Regions from separate parts of the Parendozoicomonas sp. 209JJ7-1 genome, predicted to be linked through region 1. Evidence: predicted binding sites of a transcription regulator. Region 1 holds the regulator's gene; each other region holds the start of a gene.
What was found. The regulator LexA, encoded in region 1, represses DNA repair genes until DNA is damaged. The targets are predictions, from matches to a motif close to TACTGTNTANNTANACAGTA.

Region 1 (5,039 bases):
CAGGCCAAACAACCATACCAGGATCAGGGATGGTTTGCGGACTGCATGAAGCAGGGCGTCATCCCAGATATTGCGGGTCTTCTCCAGCCCTTTGGCCAGTTTGCGTGTTAACAGTCGTACAATAAGGTGCCCCGCCGCAGTAATCAGCAGCACAATAAACACTTGGAACACCCAGCTCCCCTGAGCGTCCACCCATGCCTGTAACGACTCAAATGCATCCATGAAAAACCTTCAAACCTCAATACTGGTAATTTTTATTAATTAGTTATAGCTGGATGTCTTTACTTCAATCAGACAATACCGAAAAACGACTGAGAATATCAGCTCTTCTGGAACTTTGCTGAACGCTTTCCCAGTCGGGAAAGTATCTCCCCCGCAGCGCCCCCAAACGCGACATATGCTGCCTATCAAAATCAATATCCGAGAAACTGCCATTATCAGAAGCTTTAAGAACCTGGCTCACACCCAGGGAGTTATTGCAGACAAGCGTTAAATCACAGCCCGCCTGCAGGGCCTTCAGAACCCGTTCCGGCACATCGCCACCTATTTTAGCGCCAGCCATACTCAGACAGTCACTGATAATCGCGCCCTGGAAACCCAGCTTTCTCCGCAGAACTGCCTGCAACCAGTAACGGGAAAAACCAACAACCTGTTCATCTAAGGCAGGAAAACGGATATGGGCCGGCATAATTCCCTGGATACCATAATCAACAAGCTTCCGGAAAGGCAGCAGATCATCCTGAAGCTCTCTTTTTGAACGCTTATCCACCGGAAGAGCGATATGGGAATCAACACCCACACCACCATGCCCCGGGAAATGCTTGCCGACACAAGCCATACCGGCCTCACCTGCCCCCTCAACAAAACTCTGGGCCAACAAGGAAATAGCTTCCGGATCAGAAGAGAAGCTACGGTTGCCAACAACACGGCTGATACCCCTATCAAGATCAAGCACCGGAGACAGGCCAATATCAATTCCCACTGCCAGAAGCTCTGTGGCCAACAGCCAGCCTGCGTCGTATGCCAGGCCCAGAGCCTGTTCCGGCTGACTTCGCCATAAACGACCAATCTGCCCCATGGCGGGCATTGGGGTAAAGCCATCCTCTTTAAATCTTTGAACTCGCCCTCCTTCCTGGTCAGTCATTACCAGCAAAGACGGATTCAGCCCACGAATGGCTTTAACAAGATCAGTAAGCTGAGAACAACTTTTAAAGTTTCGGGAAAAGAGAATGATCCCGGCAACGGCAGGATGAACGAGCCTGCTCTGTTCGTCAGGGGTTATATGGGTACCGGCAATATCCATAATCAGAAAACCCTGTACCTGGGGTGATACAGTGACCTCGGGCATAACAACTCCGTTGTTGTCCTTCAGAAGAAAAGGAACAAACTCAGGGAAGAATGTTGACGATCATTCCGTGGCAGGTCAATGGGAAAAGCTCAACAAGGTCATCGCAATTCATGCGAATACAACCATGGGAGAGAGGAACACTTAAGGGTTCAGAGTCTGGTGTTCCGTGAATATAGATATAACGGCCCATCGTATCCACATCACCCAGCCGGTTAAATCCAGGTTCCAGACCACTGAGCCAGAGAATACGACCAAGAATCCAGTCACGGGCGGGGTACTGTTCATACAGCTCAGGTGTCCAGCATTCGCCGGTAAAACGCCGTCCACGGAAAACAGCCCTGGATGGGCATCCTTCGCCAATGCGAGCACGAATACTGTGTCGTCCTAGGGGGGTCTGATAGCTGCCTGTTTTTTGCCCCGCTCCCTTAAGAGCCGTTGATACCGGCCACTCCCGTACAGTACTTCCGGCATCCAGCACCAGTGTCTGTTTGCTGATATCAACGATAATCGACACAACATCCCCTTCAGGTGGTCAGCTCCGAACTGATACCGGACACCAGGAATCGGGACAGTCGCTGCAGGCCATTCTCAATACTCATGGTCTGGCCATATTCCGCTTCACTGATAGCATTCAAAGTATCAAAGTCCGACATAGTGAAAATCACCGAACCCATCATAAAGTTAATTCGCCAGCCCAACTCAAACATAGGCAAATCCGGCGCAGCCTGCATAATCAGTTTAAAATAGCGGGAAAATATATGGCCATAGACTTCTTTTAAATGACGGCGCAAATGCCCCTGAGTCTGAGCATAGGCCAGCGCGAGCAGGCGCATAAAAACCTTCAGGTCATTATCGCCACGGGGCTTCACCCGCAGAATTTCATCAAAAAGCATACGAATCAGCTGTTCAACATCCGGTTGCATGCCAGAAGCTTCCAACTCATCAATAGATTTCTTCAGACCCTCGGCAAAAGGGTCGAGGAAACGGGTAAAAACAGCTTGAATGAGAACTTTCTTGGAACCAAAGTGGTAATTGACTGCAGCCAGATTGACACCTGCCCGGCTTGTTATTGTTCTTAGAGATGTTTCAGAAAACCCCTTCTCGGCAAAAAGGGATTCTGCCACATCAAGTATCCGTTCTACTGTATCTGACTGTGCCATTGACTCACCAAACTCCAGGCCGAAACGCCTGTTTTAAACAATTGTTTGGCTTAAGCATGCATCCTGTCAAGTTTTCTCGTCCCTCCTTATATAGAGCAAAAGTTGTCACCGGAATACTTGCGGGCAAAAACAAACTGTATATAATCACAGTTACTGTATAAAAACACAGATTCATTCTCGTATGGATAGCCCCATGACCAGTACACCGATCAAGCTGACCCCGAGACAGTCCGAGATTCTGGCTTTTATCAAGTCTCATATAAATGACACAGGCTTTCCTCCTACTCGTGCAGAGATTGCACGCCAGCTGGGCTTTCGTTCGCCCAATGCCGCAGAAGACCACCTCAAGGCCCTCGCCAGGAAAGGTGCCATTGAGATTATTCCCGGCACCTCACGGGGTATTCGTATTCCTACAACCGAAGAACCTGAACCGGCATATGGCCTTCCCATTATCGGCCAGGTCGCAGCCGGCTCCCCTATTCTTGCCCTGGAACATATTGAGACCCACTGCCAGCTCCCGCCAGACTTTTTCAACCCAAAGGCAGACTACCTGCTGCGTGTTAAAGGTATGAGCATGAAGGATATCGGCATTCTGGATGGTGACCTGCTAGCCGTCCACAAAACCACAGACGTCCACAATGGTCAGATAGTTGTAGCCCGGCTGGATGAGGAAGTAACGGTGAAACGGTTTGAACGCAAAAAAAATATCGTCTGGCTGCATGCGGAAAACGAAGAGTTCGCTCCTATCAAAGTCGATCTCAACCACGACCACCTGGAAATAGAAGGCCTGAGTGTCGGTGTTATTCGCCACTGAGCCAATCCTAAATCAGCCATAAGGACAACATCATGCAGACCCAGCCCTTGGCTTTAGACTGGACCGAAGAGAGTCAAACAATACAAAGCAGAGAGTACACTGCTGTTACTGAAGAACGTATCAGTGAGGTGATTCTCCCTTCACTGGGCTTCTCCCTGTCAGCCCTGGTGGCTCCCATGCTGACACAACTCAGTCGTGGCGAAGACCAGCGCTGGCTGACCATGATCTGCAGCTCCGCCCAGGCCAGGGATTTCGGCCAATGGCTGAAGACAACAGGGGTCAGTATCAACAACCTGCTGCTGTTGTCAGCCCCCAATGACGAAGAGTGCCAGGCCCTGAGCAGACGGGTGCTGTCTACTGGCAACAGCCATACCGTTGTCAGCTGGGTTAAGACCATGACTGCGGAAACTCTGGATAATCTGGAAGAAGCTGCCAGTCAGGGAAATAGCGCTGGCGTTATTATCCGTCAGCGCAAGGGATAACAGAAAAATAAATATCGCTCACCACTCCTGAAGCTGGCCACGAATCTCCTGCACCAGCTCTTGCAGTGCTTTCAAACAGAGAAACTCCTCACCGCGGCACGATGGTTGAGCAATTCCTTCAACTGAAACAGCAATAATATTCGACGACTGGGGTCGAACCGGCTCCACGCTTATTCCTGAGGGATCGGAAAAATGTGACGTTTGACGATAGTCTTCCAGAACCCCTGCAAGCCAGCCACTCTCTGCCTGATTACGGATCTGCTGAATTCCGCCGGAGAACAAACTTCTCTGTCGCAGCAAAGCTTCCGCTTCCTCCAGGGAAACCGGGCGATCAGTCCTCACCTGACTGCTTTCCAGCACTTCAGACACCAGCCCACAAAGCGCCCCATACATATGAAACAGGAATCCCTGCCGCAAACCTTCCCTTCCCGGTTCCTGGGCATCCCCGACCATTTGCCACAGAGTGCGGGCCATCAGCAATTTTCTATTGGTGTACTGGCTGTATTGTTCTGACATAGAGTCAATCTTACTACTGTCTGCCGGCAGACAGGGTACACGGTCTTTCCAGGGAAAACAAAGAGTCGAAATAATATTAGATACAAAAGAAAACGGCTGCGGAATCAAAGCACTACAGCCGTTTTCTCGATCACAGAATGATCTGTTTATTTTTTCTTTCGCTTATCCCGAATATCCCAGGCACCATCCACATAAAAGGCCTGCCAGCCACTGGCCTTACCATCAACCTCAGTCATCAGATACTGCTGTTTGGTTTTACGGCTGTATCGGATCATGGAAGGATTGCTATCAGGATCTTCCACCGGTCCGGTCATCAAGAAGTGGTACTTCTTATCGATCTCTTCCTTGTGGGGCAGCAACTCTTTCAGCAGCGGCGCACGGGTTTCCCGGTTGCGGGGGAACTGGCTGGCTGCCAGAAACAGTCCGGACGCACCGTCCCGCAGGATATAATGATCTTCCACCTTCAAACACTTGAGTTCCGGCATAGGCACCGGATCCATCTTCGGAGGCGCGGCTTCACCACTCTTCAGCAGCTTGCGGGTATTCTTACAATCTTCACCGGTACAGCCAAAGTACTTGCCGAAACGACCAGACTTCAGCTGCATCTCTGCACCACACTTATCACACTCAATCACGGGGCCTTCATAACCCTTGATCTTGAACTGGCCCTCTTCAATTTCATGGCCAGAGCAGTCCGGATTATTACCACAGATATGCAG
Region 2 (5,039 bases), on a different contig from region 1:
GGTTCGGCCACTCTCACTTTCACGGGTCCTTTCCCGGACACTTTCACCAGCCTTGTGAAAGCCAGCAATCTGCAAAAGTGCTTCCCGAATATGAACCTGCTCTTCCTTCAGCTCACCAAAGCGCCTTTCCAGCTGTTCAAACCATTCGCCGATTTTTCCCGGCAAAGCGTGGGAACCCAGAATTCTGCCCAGAAGTTTTCCGGCCTGCTCCAGCCATCGACCTGTGTCATTAAGGCGGGTGTCATGGGAAAAATGGCTGATAGCTTTGTCCGGCAGGTGGTGGCCTTCATCAAACACATACAGGCAGTCTTTCGGCGGCGGCAGAATAGCACCACCACCCAGCAGCAGATCAGAGAGAACCAGATCATGGTTAGTGACAATAACATCAACCTTATCCAGGGATGCCCGCGCCTTATAAAACGGGCAACCATTAAAGTGCGGACACTTGGGGCCGGTACACTGGGCGTGGGTAGACGTCAGTGCCAGCCAGTCCATATCATCAATACTATCTGCCCAGCTGTCCCGGTCACCGTCCCAGGCTCCCGATGCCAGCCGTGAAACCATGGTTTCATAGACCCGGGTTGAGTCTTCGTTCAGGTCTATACTGAAACCTTCCTCGGCAAACAATTGGGCCGTAGCGGAATTTGCACTGGAACTTTGCAACAAAGTATCCAGTTTCTGTACGCACAGATAACGCCTGCGGCCCTTGGCCAGTGCTACGGTAAACTTCAGGCCGCTGTTATGGCTGATATCCGGCAGGTCTTTATTCAGAATCTGCTCCTGCAGAGCCACAGTTGCTGTCGCAATAACCAGAGTTTTGCCGGCATTCTGAGCCAGAGGAATACCCGCAAGGGTGTAGCCCACGGTTTTTCCCGTGCCAGTTCCCGCTTCCACCACACATACCGCCGGGTCGGAGGTACGCTTACCATCGTCGTCCATATCAATCACGCCAATCGTTTTAGCGATTTCGGCGATCATGATTTTCTGTCCAAGACGGGGCTTCAGCTCTCTTTTATCAAGAAACTGGCTGTAGGCTTTCTGGATTGTCTGGCGCAGTGCCGGAGCCAATTGAGACATAGGAAAAACCGCAAGAAAAATATCTCCACCAGTATACCGTCACTGTATGGGTATGCAGTAGTTACGAAAACAAATTCTTTACCGGTATTCTGTACTTTTTTCAATTCCGATTCACACTTCCTTTCCAGAAGCCTTTTCATCCCTCGATAATGTCACAGCTTCATGACTGAAAAACTGATTATCGATACAGACCCCGGCATTGATGACACCTTGGCCATAGCCTGTGCTCTGTCTTCCCCAGAACTCGATGTTCTGGCCCTGACCACGGTTTACGGCAATGCCTCTGTCGATCAGACTACAGAAAACGCCCTGCGCATTCTGGAGGTTCATGGCAGAGATATTCCCGTTTACCGGGGTTCCCACAAACCTCTTCTCTTGCCATCCAGAGGTTTTCCAGCCTTTGCCCATGGAAAAAATGGTTTGGGCAATATTCCCCAGCCCAAAGTGAAACGCCAGCCAGAAACCATCAGTGCATCACAGTTAATTGTAGATATGGCCAGACAGTATCCGGGAGAAATCACCCTGGTTTCTATTGGCCCCTTAACCAATATTGCCCTGGCACTGGCGCTGGACCCGAATACTGCCGACAAAATAAAAAAAGTGGTGCTGATGGGTGGCAACCTGCATGTACCAGGCAATATTTCAGCGGCTGCGGAAACCAATATTTATTGCGATCCTCATGCCGCAGACCAGGTATTTGCCGCCCACTGGCCGGTCACTGTCGTCGGACTTGATGTCACTCACCAGATCATCTCACCACCGGGTTATTTCCAGCGGCTGGAGCAGCGCCATCCGGATTCTGGAAAATTCCTCCATGACATTACCCGGCACTACCTGGAGTTTTACCAGGATCACTACGATATAAACGGATGCCACATCCACGACTCTTCCGCCATTGCCTGTGCCCTTCATCCAGAGTGGTTTGAAACGGAAAAAGGCCAGCTCAGGGTTTTATGTGATGACCTTTATCGGGGAAAGATGATCATGCACAAAGAGGATTCTCTCAACTACTGCCACAATCCCTGGGCAGGGTGCCCTTCTGTGGATGTAGCGGTCAACGTAGAGGCCGAAAAAGTACTGGAATGGCTTGAGCAGATTTAAACTCTTAGCCAGTGAACAGGCGCTAAGAGTTCCCTGAATTTTCCCTGCCATGGAGGGCATACATATGGAAAGCCCCGAAAATCAGCACCTGAATAACATCAACGGTCATATTCTCTGAAACCTGACGAATCCTGTTTCGCCAGAGCAGAGCCTCAAGACCGTGAGCCACCAGAACCAGCGCGCCAATACCGGGAATCACCGTACCCAGGGGTTCCGGCCAGACCATAAACAGTGACGTAATCACCGCTGTCCAGAACAGCAGCGTCAGCAGCCGCCCAATTATCAGAACATATTTCATCATTGCAACGCTGCCCACTTTTTCCTTACCCCTGTTACAATCAAATGATGACAAAGCCGACTTCCTCCGACAACACTTTCGATGCCATCGCACCCTGCCCCTGCGGTACCAAAAAAGCCTATGCCGGCTGCTGCCAACCCCTTCACGAAGAGAGGGCCTATGCGGCAACGGCGGAACAACTTATGCGCTCCCGCTACTGCGCCTGGTCTCTGGGTCTTATCGATTACCTGTATGACACCACTTGGAGCAAACAACAATCCGGCCTGAACAAACAGGAAATGCAGGACTGGGCAAACCGTACCCAATGGCAATCCCTGGAGATTCTGGACACCCTGGCCGGACAGGAAAGTGACCTGCAGGGAGAGGTAGAATTTTCCGCCCGATTCCTGCTTCCTCCCGTGAAAGAAGAGAAAGAACACCGGGAGAGGTCAAAATTTGTTAAGGAAAATGAACGCTGGTACTTTGTCGATCCGACCATACCCGCCCGTTCAGCAAAAAGTGTTGGCCGGAATGATCCCTGCCCCTGTGGCAGTGGCAAGAAATTCAAAAAATGCTGCGGTTAAGCTGACATTCACCAATATTTCAGAAAAAACTCGTGTTATTACCCGGTCGGGAGGGTTTACCCTTGCACCAGCATCCTGTGTGTGGCTGCACATGTGATAATTGGCAGAGTTTGCGGACAAAAACCAATAACCCCACCATAATCCCGCCCGCTTTTCAGACATCTTAAAATGTTCTGTTAAGGAAAACTTCACTTAGCCAACCCCCTCCATGTTAGGATTCGTAAACGGGTCATATAAGGCCTGCGATAAATTAGCGAAGAATTTTCTGTTTTCGGCACGCCTTTACTGCCCGTTCTTCGCCAGACAAATAAAGAGACAACTCTCAGAGCTTCCCGGCTCAATCTGTGGCATGAGGGACATCCGAACCTGATAAAGCACCATCAGGTTCGGATTAAAGGGTGAATCGGGAAGAACAATAATCATCAAAATCGGGGGACATTTATGTCTTTACTGAAAAAAATTTCATTTGCCGTTTTTGGCGCCGGCCTTGCCGCAGCAACCCTTAGCACATCTGCTGCTCCCGCAAGCCAGCAGTTTGTCACCATCGGAACCGGCGGTGTCACCGGCGTTTACTATCCCACCGGCGGAGCCATCTGCCGTCTGGTTAACAAGGGCCGCAAGAAGCACGGCATTCGCTGTTCCGTGGAAAGTACCGGTGGTTCCGTTTACAACCTGAACACCATCCGCGCCGGTGAAATGGATATGGGTATTGCCCAGTCCGACTGGCAGTATCACGCCTATAACGGCACCAGCAAGTTCGAGAAGATGGGTGCCAACAAAGACCTGCGCTCCGTATTCTCTATTCACGCAGAACCTTTCACCGTTGTTGCCCGCAAAGATTCCGGTATCAAGACCTTTGAAGACCTGAAGGGCAAGCGCGTTAACATCGGCAACCCCGGCTCTGGTCAGCGTGGCACCATTGAAGTGGTGATGGACGCCTATGGCTGGACCAAGAAAGACTTCAAACTGGCTACCGAGCTGAAAGCCGCTGAACAGTCCAAAGGCCTGTGCGATAACAAGTTTGACGCCATGGTTTATGTAGTCGGTCACCCCAATGGTTCCATCAAGGAAGCCACCACCTCTTGCGATACCGTACTGGTTGATGTGTCCGGACCGGTTATCGACAAGCTGATCAAGGACAACCCCTACTACCGTAGCGCTACCATTCCCGGCAATATGTACAGCGGTAATCCCGAAGATGTGAAAACCTTCGGTGTGGGTGCGACCTTTGTTTCTTCTACTAATACATCTGACGAAGCCATTTACCAGATCGTGAAGTCCGTGTTCGATAACTTCGACGACTTCCGCAAACTGCACCCGGCCTTCGCCAACCTCAAGAAGGAAGAAATGGTCAGCGGCGGTCTGTCTGCACCTCTCCACAGTGGCGCAGTCCGCTACTACAAGGAAGCCGGCCTGATCGAGTAATCCCTGGCATGGGTTCCGGGCTCGCCCCGGAACCACGTCACTCCTCATGCCCCCAACCTGCATGAAAGACTCACCAGCGGCCACCCGCCGCTGATGTCAACCTTGACTCCCTCCCTGTGATTGCACCCCGTGTGCAGTTGCTGGCTTTATGGAATCCCTGGCCAGGGTAACGAGATTATGTCCGAAATTTTACAAAACCAGCAGCCGGCAGGCACCGACGCCGCCGCACAGATCGTTAATGATGCCGATACCGGGGCCCGTAGCCCCCGGGGCTTATCTGCACGCATTCTGGCAGGTACCGCACTGTGCTGGTCCCTTTTCCAGCTGTGGTATGCCTCACCACTGCCGTTTGTTTTTAATGTCTTTATTCTTAACGACACCGAAGCCCGTGCCATCCATCTGGCTTTCGCTATATTCCTGGCGTTTACAGCCTTCCCTGCGCTGAAGCGCTCTCCGAAAACCCATATTCCGGTTCAGGACTGGATACTGGCGGCACTGGGCAGCTTTTCTGCGGCCTATATCTATATTTTTTATGAGTCCATGGCCGGGCGTGCCGGCGCACCGATAACTTCAGA
Region 3 (5,039 bases), on a different contig from region 1:
GAAATATCTTCCATGACTGCTCCCCAGGCGGTAAACCATGCGTACTCTTGTTGTCGCATCTTTTCTTATTGTGCTCACTGGCTTTGCTTACGCACAGGACGATACTCTCATTTTTGCCTACAGCAAAACCTATCATGTTGGAAAACCTACGCTAGGCAAGGATAACGCCATAACCAATCACAACTGCCTGATGCTGGCTCAAAGCACTGACGGTCAGCATTGGCAACAGCTGGAAAATCCCCCTGACAACTGTTTTTACCGCCCTAAAACAGGGTGGGCGGATGACCGACTACCACTGCCGTACATAGCCCGTGAGGCACCCGAAAAGTACTGGATGATATGGCAGAGTGACTTTGCCTCCTTTTCAGTAGCCTTTTCAGCGAACCTAAAGGAGTGGACAGATCCCCTGCTAACCATAGGCCCTGAGACCGCAAACCTTGGCAAGAGTCTGTGCAAAGTTTCTGATCCCAAAATGTTCTGGAACTCTAATACAAAACAGTACTACGTTTACTGGTTGGCCATTGTGGACTCTGGTAAGAGCAATTCCAAAGGGATTAAGGTGGTTAACTATATTCCCTATTTCACAACGACATCAGACCTTAAGAATTTCTCTCCACCGCAGCCTGTACAGGCTCCCAGCCTGCAACCGGATAATATAGCCATTACTCTCTCTGGCACTGACCAGAGCGTGATGCTGGCCGGGACCATGCCCAGCAACAGCACAGAACAGGTAAAAGCTCTCTGGGGTGATGGAAAAGCCCAGAGCTTTGCCAATCCTTCCGCGCCTGTAATAACGAATCAGAAGTCTTTAAGCCATTTTATCCTTGCGACGCTATCCCATAGCTCCCGTATGTACTATCAACAGGCGTCCTCCCCTAAAGGCCCGTTTAAGTGGGGCGCTATGGAAACAACGGACTTCCATAGCTGGCATCCAGTAACCGGTGAGATTACCTTCTCACTCTCAAACCAGGGAGATATTCCCTGGGGTGGATCTATCGTCGCTATTCCACAGAAGGAGGCTGATGGGGTATTCAAGGATTCCTCTATCCGTTTCCAGTGAATAAACCGACAAGAAGTACCCACAGTTTCAGATATTGGTAGAGTGGGTCACATGTTTGTTTCAGGGCTAATACGGATAGAAAATTGAGCACTCACCCTACCATCTCGCATATGGTATGCCTTACAGAAGTCAGCGCACGAGCTGCAACAGTCCAAACATTAGGAAATGCAGTTTCAACCGCCGTGGCATTCAACGCTATCGCTGCCAGAATCCAGAACGCACTACCAAAAGCTTCATGCTGACATATCGCTATAAAGCCTGTATTCCTGATGAAAATAAAAGATGACGTGTTCAAAAAGCTGAAAGCGCTTCTGGAACCTTTTGGTATACAACGTTTTTATACCGATGACTGGGGTGCCTGTGAGAGACAACAAGGTGGAATTCGGGGTGGATATTTATGCCAAAACACACATCTAACACACACATTTAACCCACTGCCAAACACGGGACGATGCTGCCCGGACCATTAAAATCCTTTTTTCTGGAACGGAGCACTACTGAATTTTTTGGGAAGTTTGTTATAAAGAATTGAGTGAGCAAGGCCAACCTGTTCACTCACTGACGGCACTGAGAATACAGTCCATATCAAAACCCCGGTACTGCAGATAACGCATCTGCTTGTTCCTGTCCCTGTTATCCACCGGGAAGCTTTCACCAAACTTGCGGATACGGCTCTCTACCGCCAGGGCGTACCAATCGATATCAATAGCCTCAAGGACATCACGAACAAGATCACTGTCCACACCCTTCTGCTGCAGTTCCTGACGGATACGCACTGGGCCATAACCGCGACCGATTCTGACATTGATGAAATTTTCAGCAAAGCGCTTATCGGACAGCAGATGGTCAGCTTCGAGGGTGTCAAGCACGTCTTCAAGGTGCTCGACACTCTCCGCTCTTCCCCGCAGCTTGCCCATCAGCTCTTTTCGGGAGTGCTCACGGCGTGCCAGCAAATCCATGGCTGACCGCCGGAGCAGGGTTTTCTCCTCTGTCATCAGGCCAGGGTCAGTTCTTCATTCTGACCGTCTTCTGTTTCCGCGTCCTGTTCCAGATTCAACAACTGACGACGGATTTCTCCTTCGATTTCAGCGGCGATCTTCGGGTTATCCTTGAGATACTGGGAGGCATTGGACTTGCCCTGGCCGATCTTGTCGCCCTTGTAGGAGTACCAGGCACCGGCCTTGTCCACCAGTTTCAGTTTCACGCCCAGGTCAATCACTTCACCCATATGGTAAATACCCTGACCATAGAGAATCTGGAATTCAGCCTGTTTAAAGGGAGGGGCAACCTTGTTCTTAACCACTTTCACCCGGGTTTCGTTACCGATCACTTCATCCCCCTGCTTGACCGCACCGGTACGACGGATGTCCAGGCGAACAGAGGAGTAAAACTTCAGGGCGTTACCACCGGTGGTGGTTTCCGGGTTACCAAACATAACCCCGATCTTCATACGGATCTGGTTGATGAAAATCACCAGGCAGTTGGCCTGCTTAATAGAGCCGGTCAGCTTACGCAGGGCCTGGCTCATCAGACGTGCCTGCAAGCCCACATGGGAATCACCCATATCGCCTTCGATTTCCGCTTTTGGCACCAAGGCTGCAACCGAGTCGACGATAATTACGTCAACGGCATTAGATCGTACCAGCATATCCGTAATCTCAAGGGCCTGTTCACCGGTATCGGGCTGGGACACATACAGGTCATCAACATTTACCCCCAGCTTGCCGGCGTAGTCCGGGTCAAGGGCGTGTTCTGCATCCACAAAGGCGCAGGTGTTACCGGTTTTCTGGGCTTCGGCAATCAGGCTGAGGGTCAAGGTAGTTTTACCGGATGACTCAGGACCATAAATTTCCACCACACGTCCCTTGGGCAAGCCGCCTATGCCCAAGGCAATATCCAGCTGCAGAGAACCGGTGGAGATAGCAGGAATCGCTTCCCTTTTATGATCCCCCATGCGCATCACCGCACCTTTGCCGAATTGTCGCTCAATCTGGCCCAAGGCTGCTGACAGCGCCTTTTTCTTGTTGTCATCCATTCTCTTTCACCTCACTCGCAATGATCCCGGTTGCTTTTCGATACCCCTGAACCTGTTCGGTTTCGGGGCAAAGATTCAGGTATTATCCGCTGAACTGCTCCGCTTCCTCGATCTTCGGCTGTCAGAACAGTATCAAAACACAAATACTGTATGCATAAACAGTATTAAAACACATCTTCTGAAAAGCGCATAGTTTTCATAGGCATTTTTCAGAAAGGATGTTCAAACCCCATAAAACATCTTACCCCGGCGGGCTTGCCCTGGGGCATACCGGGAATCGGAGAAGTAATGGAAGGAGCAATGCAACAGGCTCCACAGCCTTCCCGGCAAGTCATCCGGCTGCTCACAGACGTATCTCCACTTGAACACATGCACGCACTCAAACACACAAAACGTGCAGTATTGTTATCCTCCGGACAGGTAGCGTCAATCCCAGAAAACCAAGCAAAACCTTGTACGCCAGTGCCCCACAAAGTTCAAGCCCTCCACTGCTGATATTGTCTATGCTTGCGGCCCCGCTTCGGGTTTTACCGGACGGATAAAGGTGCATGAACACGCCCGGATTTGCAGAATCAGGAGAGTCAGCCATGCAAACCAGGTTTCGCTATTGCCAGAAAACCACAGTCTTCTCCCCTGGCAACCTGAAAATTCTGTTACCGCTCCTGATTACCTGTATTCTGGTCTGGATACCCGTCACAGGTTCCTGCAGGGGCAATTCCAGCCCTGCCCCAGAACCGGGATTTGTGCACATAGGCAGCAGCGCAACAGGCAGTTTCCTGGGCATTGGAAAACACATTGTTTTCCTGGAAGGACTTGGACATCAGGAGCTGGCCAGAGTCATCCAGCACAGTACCATAAGCGGGATATTAAGCGGAGGGCTGGAAGGCATCCGGCCCTTTGCCCGCCTGGCCTCCCAGGCCACCATGGGTAATGAGGTGGCAGAGGTCGTGGACCAGTCACTCAATGCGTTGAGCCTACTGCCTCTCCTCTCCTCAAAAATCTCCAATATTCAAAACATATTCAAGGCCGGACTCTGGTATGCAGTACCTTCCCTGTACTCTGAAGGGTATCTACAGTTCAACCAGCTGTTTGGGCAAGAGCCTCCGTCGATGCTCAGTTATTACGCTTTCCATATCGCCAGTATTCTGACCGGCGCATTGTTTGAGCGTATTCATCACTATATAGCTGGAAAAGATACCAGCCAGATTATCTCGTTGACCGGTCCTGCCAGCAGGCACCTTTTCATCAAAACCCGTCTACATGTTGGCAATATCCGGCAGCAGTCCCTGGAAATCCACAGGGTCAAACTGAATAACCAGCCTCCCCCCACAACCGACACGCCTCTGGAACGCCTCGCCCTGGCAATGGATAACGCTAACAGCGATATGCTTCTGTTAATCCCTCAAAGCCTGCCCCAGGGCAACAAACTCAGCCTGGTTATGGCCCTCGACCGGAGCTCCGGTAGCCAGGTGACTGTTCAGGCTGCCAACCTTGACATTAACTTTGGGGAGCACAGATACACCCCCTGGCTGGAAACAAACCTGCTTGATGAGCACTGGTTTTCGGGGAAGCGCTTCAGCTATATCAACAACCGCTATTTGAGTGTTTTCCAGCCGATAATTCTCAACACCATCACCGATTCACTGATCTGTCTGAACAGGCAGGCACTCTGCACAACAGGGCTGGTACTGAACTCTTCCGAGTCTTATAAAATTTATCAGCCCACCCAACAGCCTTACCTTGAAGGAATAATCCCCAAGCTTGTGGACAATGTTAACCACTATTCCCTGGGGTTCTCATTCGCCGGGGATAACCACCTGATTATTCCCGCAAAATTCGCCGCCATAACTTATGGCACTTCCCGGCAGGACGCCTCTTCAATTATCCAGCACTGGATTCCATCCTGGTTAGGCCATTTAACCAGCGCAGAAGTCACCTCAGCGA
Region 4 (5,039 bases), on a different contig from region 1:
ACCCGACCCGGCGCTGATGAACAAGCTGTCCACAATGGATCCACAGGAGCTGAAAGCCATGCTTGCCGGCCTGCGGACAGAAATGAACGAAACCCAGAATGAAACAGCCATCGCGGAAGCTGAAGCCAAAAAAACTGAGGTAAAAGAAGCCCAGGAAGCGCGCAAGGCTGAACTTGAGCAGATAAAAGGCGAAGACGCCGCAGCCAAAGAACAGTTCCACTGCGCCAACGCGGCACTGGTGTTCTCAACCATCTTTACCGGTGGACTGATATGGCTTTCTAACGCCCCCCAGGAAATGATGCAGAACAAGGCCAACAGCGAACAGAAGATCATGGTTTCGGAGATGCAGCAGCAGGGGTTACTTGGCGTACCCGCTCCGGAGCTTGATGAAGATATGCAGGCACTGTCCCAGGATTACTTTACCTCCACCTACAGGTTCGGCCCCGAAACGGCTAAAAATCACATAAAAGGAAAAGTGGACCAGATGTTCCTTGATGGTCACTTTAACCGGGATCAGCAGATGGCATTAAGGGACAACATCGACCAATCCAGTGGCCCCAATGACTTCTTCCAAACTCTGATGGAAGAAGCTTCCCAGACTTCAGCAGCATCTCCTGCAGGAGGCACCGGAACAGCGGAAAAGATAGAAGAGAATGGTGGTGTCGCTGATACCCCCGACCAGATACCCGCTGGCGATACAGCATCCCAGACGGACGTGGCCATGAACCCTGATAATACAGACACACTTGTGCCAGACGAATCGACTCTGGCGAGTGATGACAGCAGCATTCAGGATAATCGCTGGCTGAATGAAATGGCCATGATTATGAATGAACAGGAAAAAGAGATGGATAAAGTCATTGCCCAACTGGAGGAGGCCCAGCAGTCAATTGTTGGTTCCGCCCAGAGTGGCCATGATGTTGCCGCTATGCGCTTTACCAATATCTAAGACAGTCCCACTCTGCAGCAGTATTTACCAATCGAAAGCCGGACCTGAGTCCGGCTTTTCTATGGAAAACAATCAGGCAAGCATCGCTGACCAAATAACAAAACAACAGCACTTCCCGCCATGGATACCTGTCATATACCCCACGACAGAGGAGATACCAGCCATGGCACACAGACACACCATTCCCCTTTCATTCACAGCAGGGCAATCACAACAACTTTTCCGTTCGGATTCTGATCACGAGATGAAAACGGATGAGCCCAAAAGTGAGCAGAAGAAAAGAAGAGTTCACCTGCCGTCGTATTTACAGCCTCCTCAGATAACCACCACACTCATAGGTCATAGAGAAGTTAATACAGTGGCGGCTGCAGCTCAATTCGCTGAAGCTGAGCTGGACAGAAAAACCTCTGCCATTATTGAGTGGCTCAAATCAAACCTGCATGAGGCCTTCCCCTGGCAACCCCTGCAAAAGTATCTGGAAATTCATGGCGTATACCCACGCATCTTTATTGACGCTATGGATGGCCAGGATGGCCGGGCAAATCGACTGGCAGCCCTGCAGGCAGCCTGCGAAGCCCAGAGCACGGAAAAAAGCACAGCCGCAAGAAATCAAATAAAAATAACTCTGATAGCTGCCATTCTCGATACAGCAAGCAAGCACCCTTATTTAGAAAAACTCGATTTTAAGGCGGACCTGAGACGTGAAATGCTTACTTTACCAGCAGAGTACCACCCCCCTTCTCTCACCCTCGTCAAGGCTGATCCGCCAACAGAGGAAAACCTGATAACACTCTGCGACTTAATACATGAGGGTATTTTTGAAACTGACATCATGGGTAAAAAAGTCCGAAACCCTATTGATCTCTCACTTATCAGTTTTCTTGCCCTGGCTGCGGGACGAGAAGTCGATAAAGCTGAAAGTGAACGTATACGAGAGCAGCTGTATACCAATCCACCGAGACCCAATAACCTCCAGGCGTTACACCGTATCTGGCAAGATCTTGGCTATAGTCCGGGTGAGCTTCTTTACGCCTTTTTATGGAAAGACCTGGCATCAGAGTTAGAAGAAAACGGATTACTGACAGAAGGCCATGTCAGAAAAAGCATCGAGGCTAAAGTAAAAACCCGCTGGAATGACCTGAGACAACGAGACGACTCAGATCACGCCAGGGAAATGCTGGCTACCCTGGCTGTCCATCGCATGGAGAAATATTCTTTGTCCGATACGCCACTCTCGGAAGTATCCAGAGAGATACCTTCCACCTCTCAAGTGATGCCTGTATCAAGACGCTTTAGCAGAACAGCACGCCAAACTCTCCGCCTGAACGACTTCAGTAAGGTCTATTCCAGCTGCAAAGGAGTTGAACACTGGAGAGAGCTTGGTTCAGCACTTGGCTTGAACCCGTCCACACTCAGTATAATCGCCCAAGAACAAAGGGGAGACACTAATAGGTGTATATGGGAAATACTCTCCAAATGGCTCTCCTGGGCAGATAATACAAACCCGAATAACGATTGGAACTCTCCCCTTATCACCTTCAAAAACCTGTATGAAAAGCTCATGACAGTCGGTGAAGTACACATAGCTGAAAGGATCTATCAAAATCATTGCCGTTAAGTGTAAAGCGCTTAACACGCCTGCCCTATCCTGAAGACCTGATAAAAAATTGCCCATTACACCTTCTGATGTAACGGGCAATTTTTTAGCTTCCGGAGAGCTTCAGGGCGCTTTAGCCACAACAACCATGGCCGGACGAATCACCCGTCCGTGGAGGGTGTAACCCTTCTGAACCACATCCATTACCGTATTGGGTTCCATATCAGGGTTGGGAACCATGGTCATGGCCTGGTGGAAATTCGGGTCCAGGGGTTCGCCCACGGGGTTGAGCTGCTCAACCTGGAACCTGGCCAGGGTATCAAGGAACAGCTTGAGGGTCAGTTCCATGCCTTCACGCATGGCATCGTGTTCACCATCACTGGCTTCCACGCTTTTCAGACCATTCTCAAGGCTGTCTACAACCGGCAGCAGGGACTCAACAAATTTATCCAGGCCAAATTTGTGGGCCTTTTCCACATCCTGCTGGGCGCGACGCTTTACGTTCTGCGCTTCAGCCACAGCGCGCAGGGCCTGTTCCTGGGCTTTCGCCAGATCGTGCTGGGCACGGTTCAGCTCGTCCTGCAGGGCATCCAGGGAACTGCTTTCATCAATAAACTCGCCTTCAAGACCTTCCATCTCAGCAGCTTCTGTCTCAACAGCCTCTTTCGCAGCGTCTTCAGCTACCACTGTTTCTTCAACCTGATCTTCAGGCTTGTTCTGTTCCTCAGTCATCCTTCAACTCCGCAGCAGTCCAGATATACGATATTGCCGCTTAATATGGGGATGCTCCGGCCATATTCAAGGGATGCCGAAAATCATTTTCTTCACAGGAAAATCACCACAGACCATTGAACTTGGCGCTCTTGAATATTACTGTATAAATAAACAGGATTCTGGCCGGAACCGATTCCATGCTGACACATCTCTCGATTCGTCACTTTGCCATCGTCGATCAGCTTGATCTGGAAATTCCCAGAGGCATGGCTGTAATCACCGGGGAAACCGGTGCGGGTAAATCCATAATGCTCGACGCCCTCTCACTCACCATCGGTACCCGCACCAATGGTGACTGCGTGCGTACCGGCTGTGAACGGGCCGATATCAGAGCCACATTCGATATTTCCAAACTGCCGGAAGCCAGAAAATGGCTCGAAGAACGTGAACTGGAAGCCGATAATGACTGCATTCTCCGACGCACCATCACCAAAGAGGGCCGCAGCCGGGGCTATATAAACGGCACACCTTCTCCTCTGAATGAGTTAAAGCAGTTAGGCGAGCTGCTTGTTGATATCCACGCCCAGCACGAACACCAGTCCCTGCTGCGGTCGGCTACCCACCAGCGTCTATTGGATGAATACGCTGGCTGTGGCAAGCTCGCCAGTCAGATAGCCAAAAGCTGGAAACACTGGCGCAATCTGAAGGAACAGATAGAGACCCTGCGCAACCGAGGCCAGGCACAGGACGCCCGCCAGCAACTTCTGCAGTATCAGGTTGAAGAGTTGGACCAACTGGGTATTTCCGAAGGGGAAATTGAAAGTCTGGAGCAGGAACAGAAGCAGCTGAACAGCACTGAAGCCAGCCTGCAGGCCTGCCAGCAGGTGCTGAACCTCTGCTCAGAAAACGATAACGGCAATCTGCTCCACGGCCTCTCCCTCAGCCAGCAGCTACTGACCGACCTGGGCCTGGATACACCGGCCATAAGAAACACGATAGACCTTCTGGCTACCGCCCAGATTCAGGTAGAAGAGGCCGTCGGGGAAATCAACCAGTTTGTGGATAACTTTGAAGCCGACCCGGCCCGGCTTGAAGAAATCACCAGCCGACTCTCCGCTGCTTACACCCTGGCCCGTAAACATCACACACCCGCTGAAAACCTCCACGTTTTTCACGCTGAACTGCAGCAGGAACTGGAAAGCCTTCAATGCAGCGATGAGAAGCTGGATGAGCTGGATAACAAACTTGCTGAGCTGGAAGCCAACTATCAAAAGCTGTCAGCCTCACTCACAGTCAAACGCACCAAAGGCGCGGGCAAACTGAACAAAGCGGTCAGCAAACATATTCACGACCTGGGCATGCCCGCTGGTAAATTTATTGTTGAACTGACGGCTGTTCCCGGTAAACCACGCCCCCTGGGCATGGAAGATATCCGGTTTCTGGTCAGCACCAACCCTGGCATGCCGCCACGCCCCATGGACAAAGTAGCTTCCGGCGGTGAACTGTCCCGTATCAGCCTTGCCATACAGGTCATTACCGCCCACACCTCCGGTATTTCAACACTGGTATTTGATGAAGTGGATGTAGGCATTGGCGGCGGCACGGCGGAAATCGTTGGCCGATTGCTGCGGGAACTGGGTGACCAGGGCCAGGTTCTCTGTGTAACCCACCAGCCGCAAGTTGCTTCCCAGGGGCATACTCACCTCTATGTCAGCAAGAAACTGGGAAAAAACAGCACCAGTACCAGTCTGACTTCTTTAGAAGGGGACAAACGCATCC

Region 2: a site for LexA is predicted at 1,118-1,137, ahead of dinG (ATP-dependent DNA helicase DinG). Genes of this name have one in related genera too.
Region 3: a site for LexA is predicted at 3,240-3,259, ahead of recA (recombinase RecA). Genes of this name have one in related genera too.
Region 4: a site for LexA is predicted at 3,418-3,437, ahead of recN (DNA repair protein RecN). Genes of this name have one in related genera too.

What each region holds. Positions count from the first base shown of each region.
Region 1 covers NZ_JBYVJU010000012.1:102,351-107,389, reverse strand. Annotated here, with positions in the region: gene ACY2RQ_RS13230 (mechanosensitive ion channel family protein) at 1-222, opposite strand, end outside; gene nagZ (beta-N-acetylhexosaminidase) at 287-1,348, opposite strand; gene ACY2RQ_RS13220 (L,D-transpeptidase family protein) at 1,389-1,862, opposite strand; gene ACY2RQ_RS13215 (TetR/AcrR family transcriptional regulator) at 1,873-2,508, opposite strand; gene lexA (transcriptional repressor LexA) at 2,702-3,322, shown strand; gene ACY2RQ_RS13205 (SulA-like leucine-rich domain-containing protein) at 3,355-3,804, shown strand; gene ACY2RQ_RS13200 (DUF6586 family protein) at 3,823-4,320, opposite strand; gene topA (type I DNA topoisomerase) at 4,467-5,039, opposite strand, start outside.
Region 2 covers NZ_JBYVJU010000019.1:71,221-76,259, reverse strand. Annotated here, with positions in the region: gene dinG (ATP-dependent DNA helicase DinG) at 1-1,077, opposite strand, end outside; gene ACY2RQ_RS17045 (nucleoside hydrolase) at 1,240-2,178, shown strand; gene ACY2RQ_RS17040 (DUF1145 domain-containing protein) at 2,201-2,494, opposite strand; gene ACY2RQ_RS17035 (YchJ family protein) at 2,521-3,039, shown strand; gene ACY2RQ_RS17030 (TAXI family TRAP transporter solute-binding subunit) at 3,481-4,464, shown strand; gene ACY2RQ_RS17025 (TRAP transporter permease) at 4,642-5,039, shown strand, end outside.
Region 3 covers NZ_JBYVJU010000001.1:211,959-216,997, forward strand. Annotated here, with positions in the region: gene ACY2RQ_RS00955 (glycoside hydrolase family protein) at 38-1,060, shown strand; gene ACY2RQ_RS00960 (regulatory protein RecX) at 1,612-2,055, opposite strand; gene recA (recombinase RecA) at 2,055-3,095, opposite strand; partial or broken gene ACY2RQ_RS00970 (YkgJ family cysteine cluster protein) at 3,332-3,430, opposite strand; gene ACY2RQ_RS00975 (FYVE zinc finger domain-containing protein) at 3,683-5,039, shown strand, end outside.
Region 4 covers NZ_JBYVJU010000014.1:22,928-27,966, reverse strand. Annotated here, with positions in the region: gene ACY2RQ_RS14325 (hypothetical protein) at 1-949, shown strand, start outside; gene ACY2RQ_RS14320 (death domain-containing protein) at 1,011-2,567, shown strand; gene grpE (nucleotide exchange factor GrpE) at 2,670-3,278, opposite strand; gene recN (DNA repair protein RecN) at 3,458-5,039, shown strand, end outside.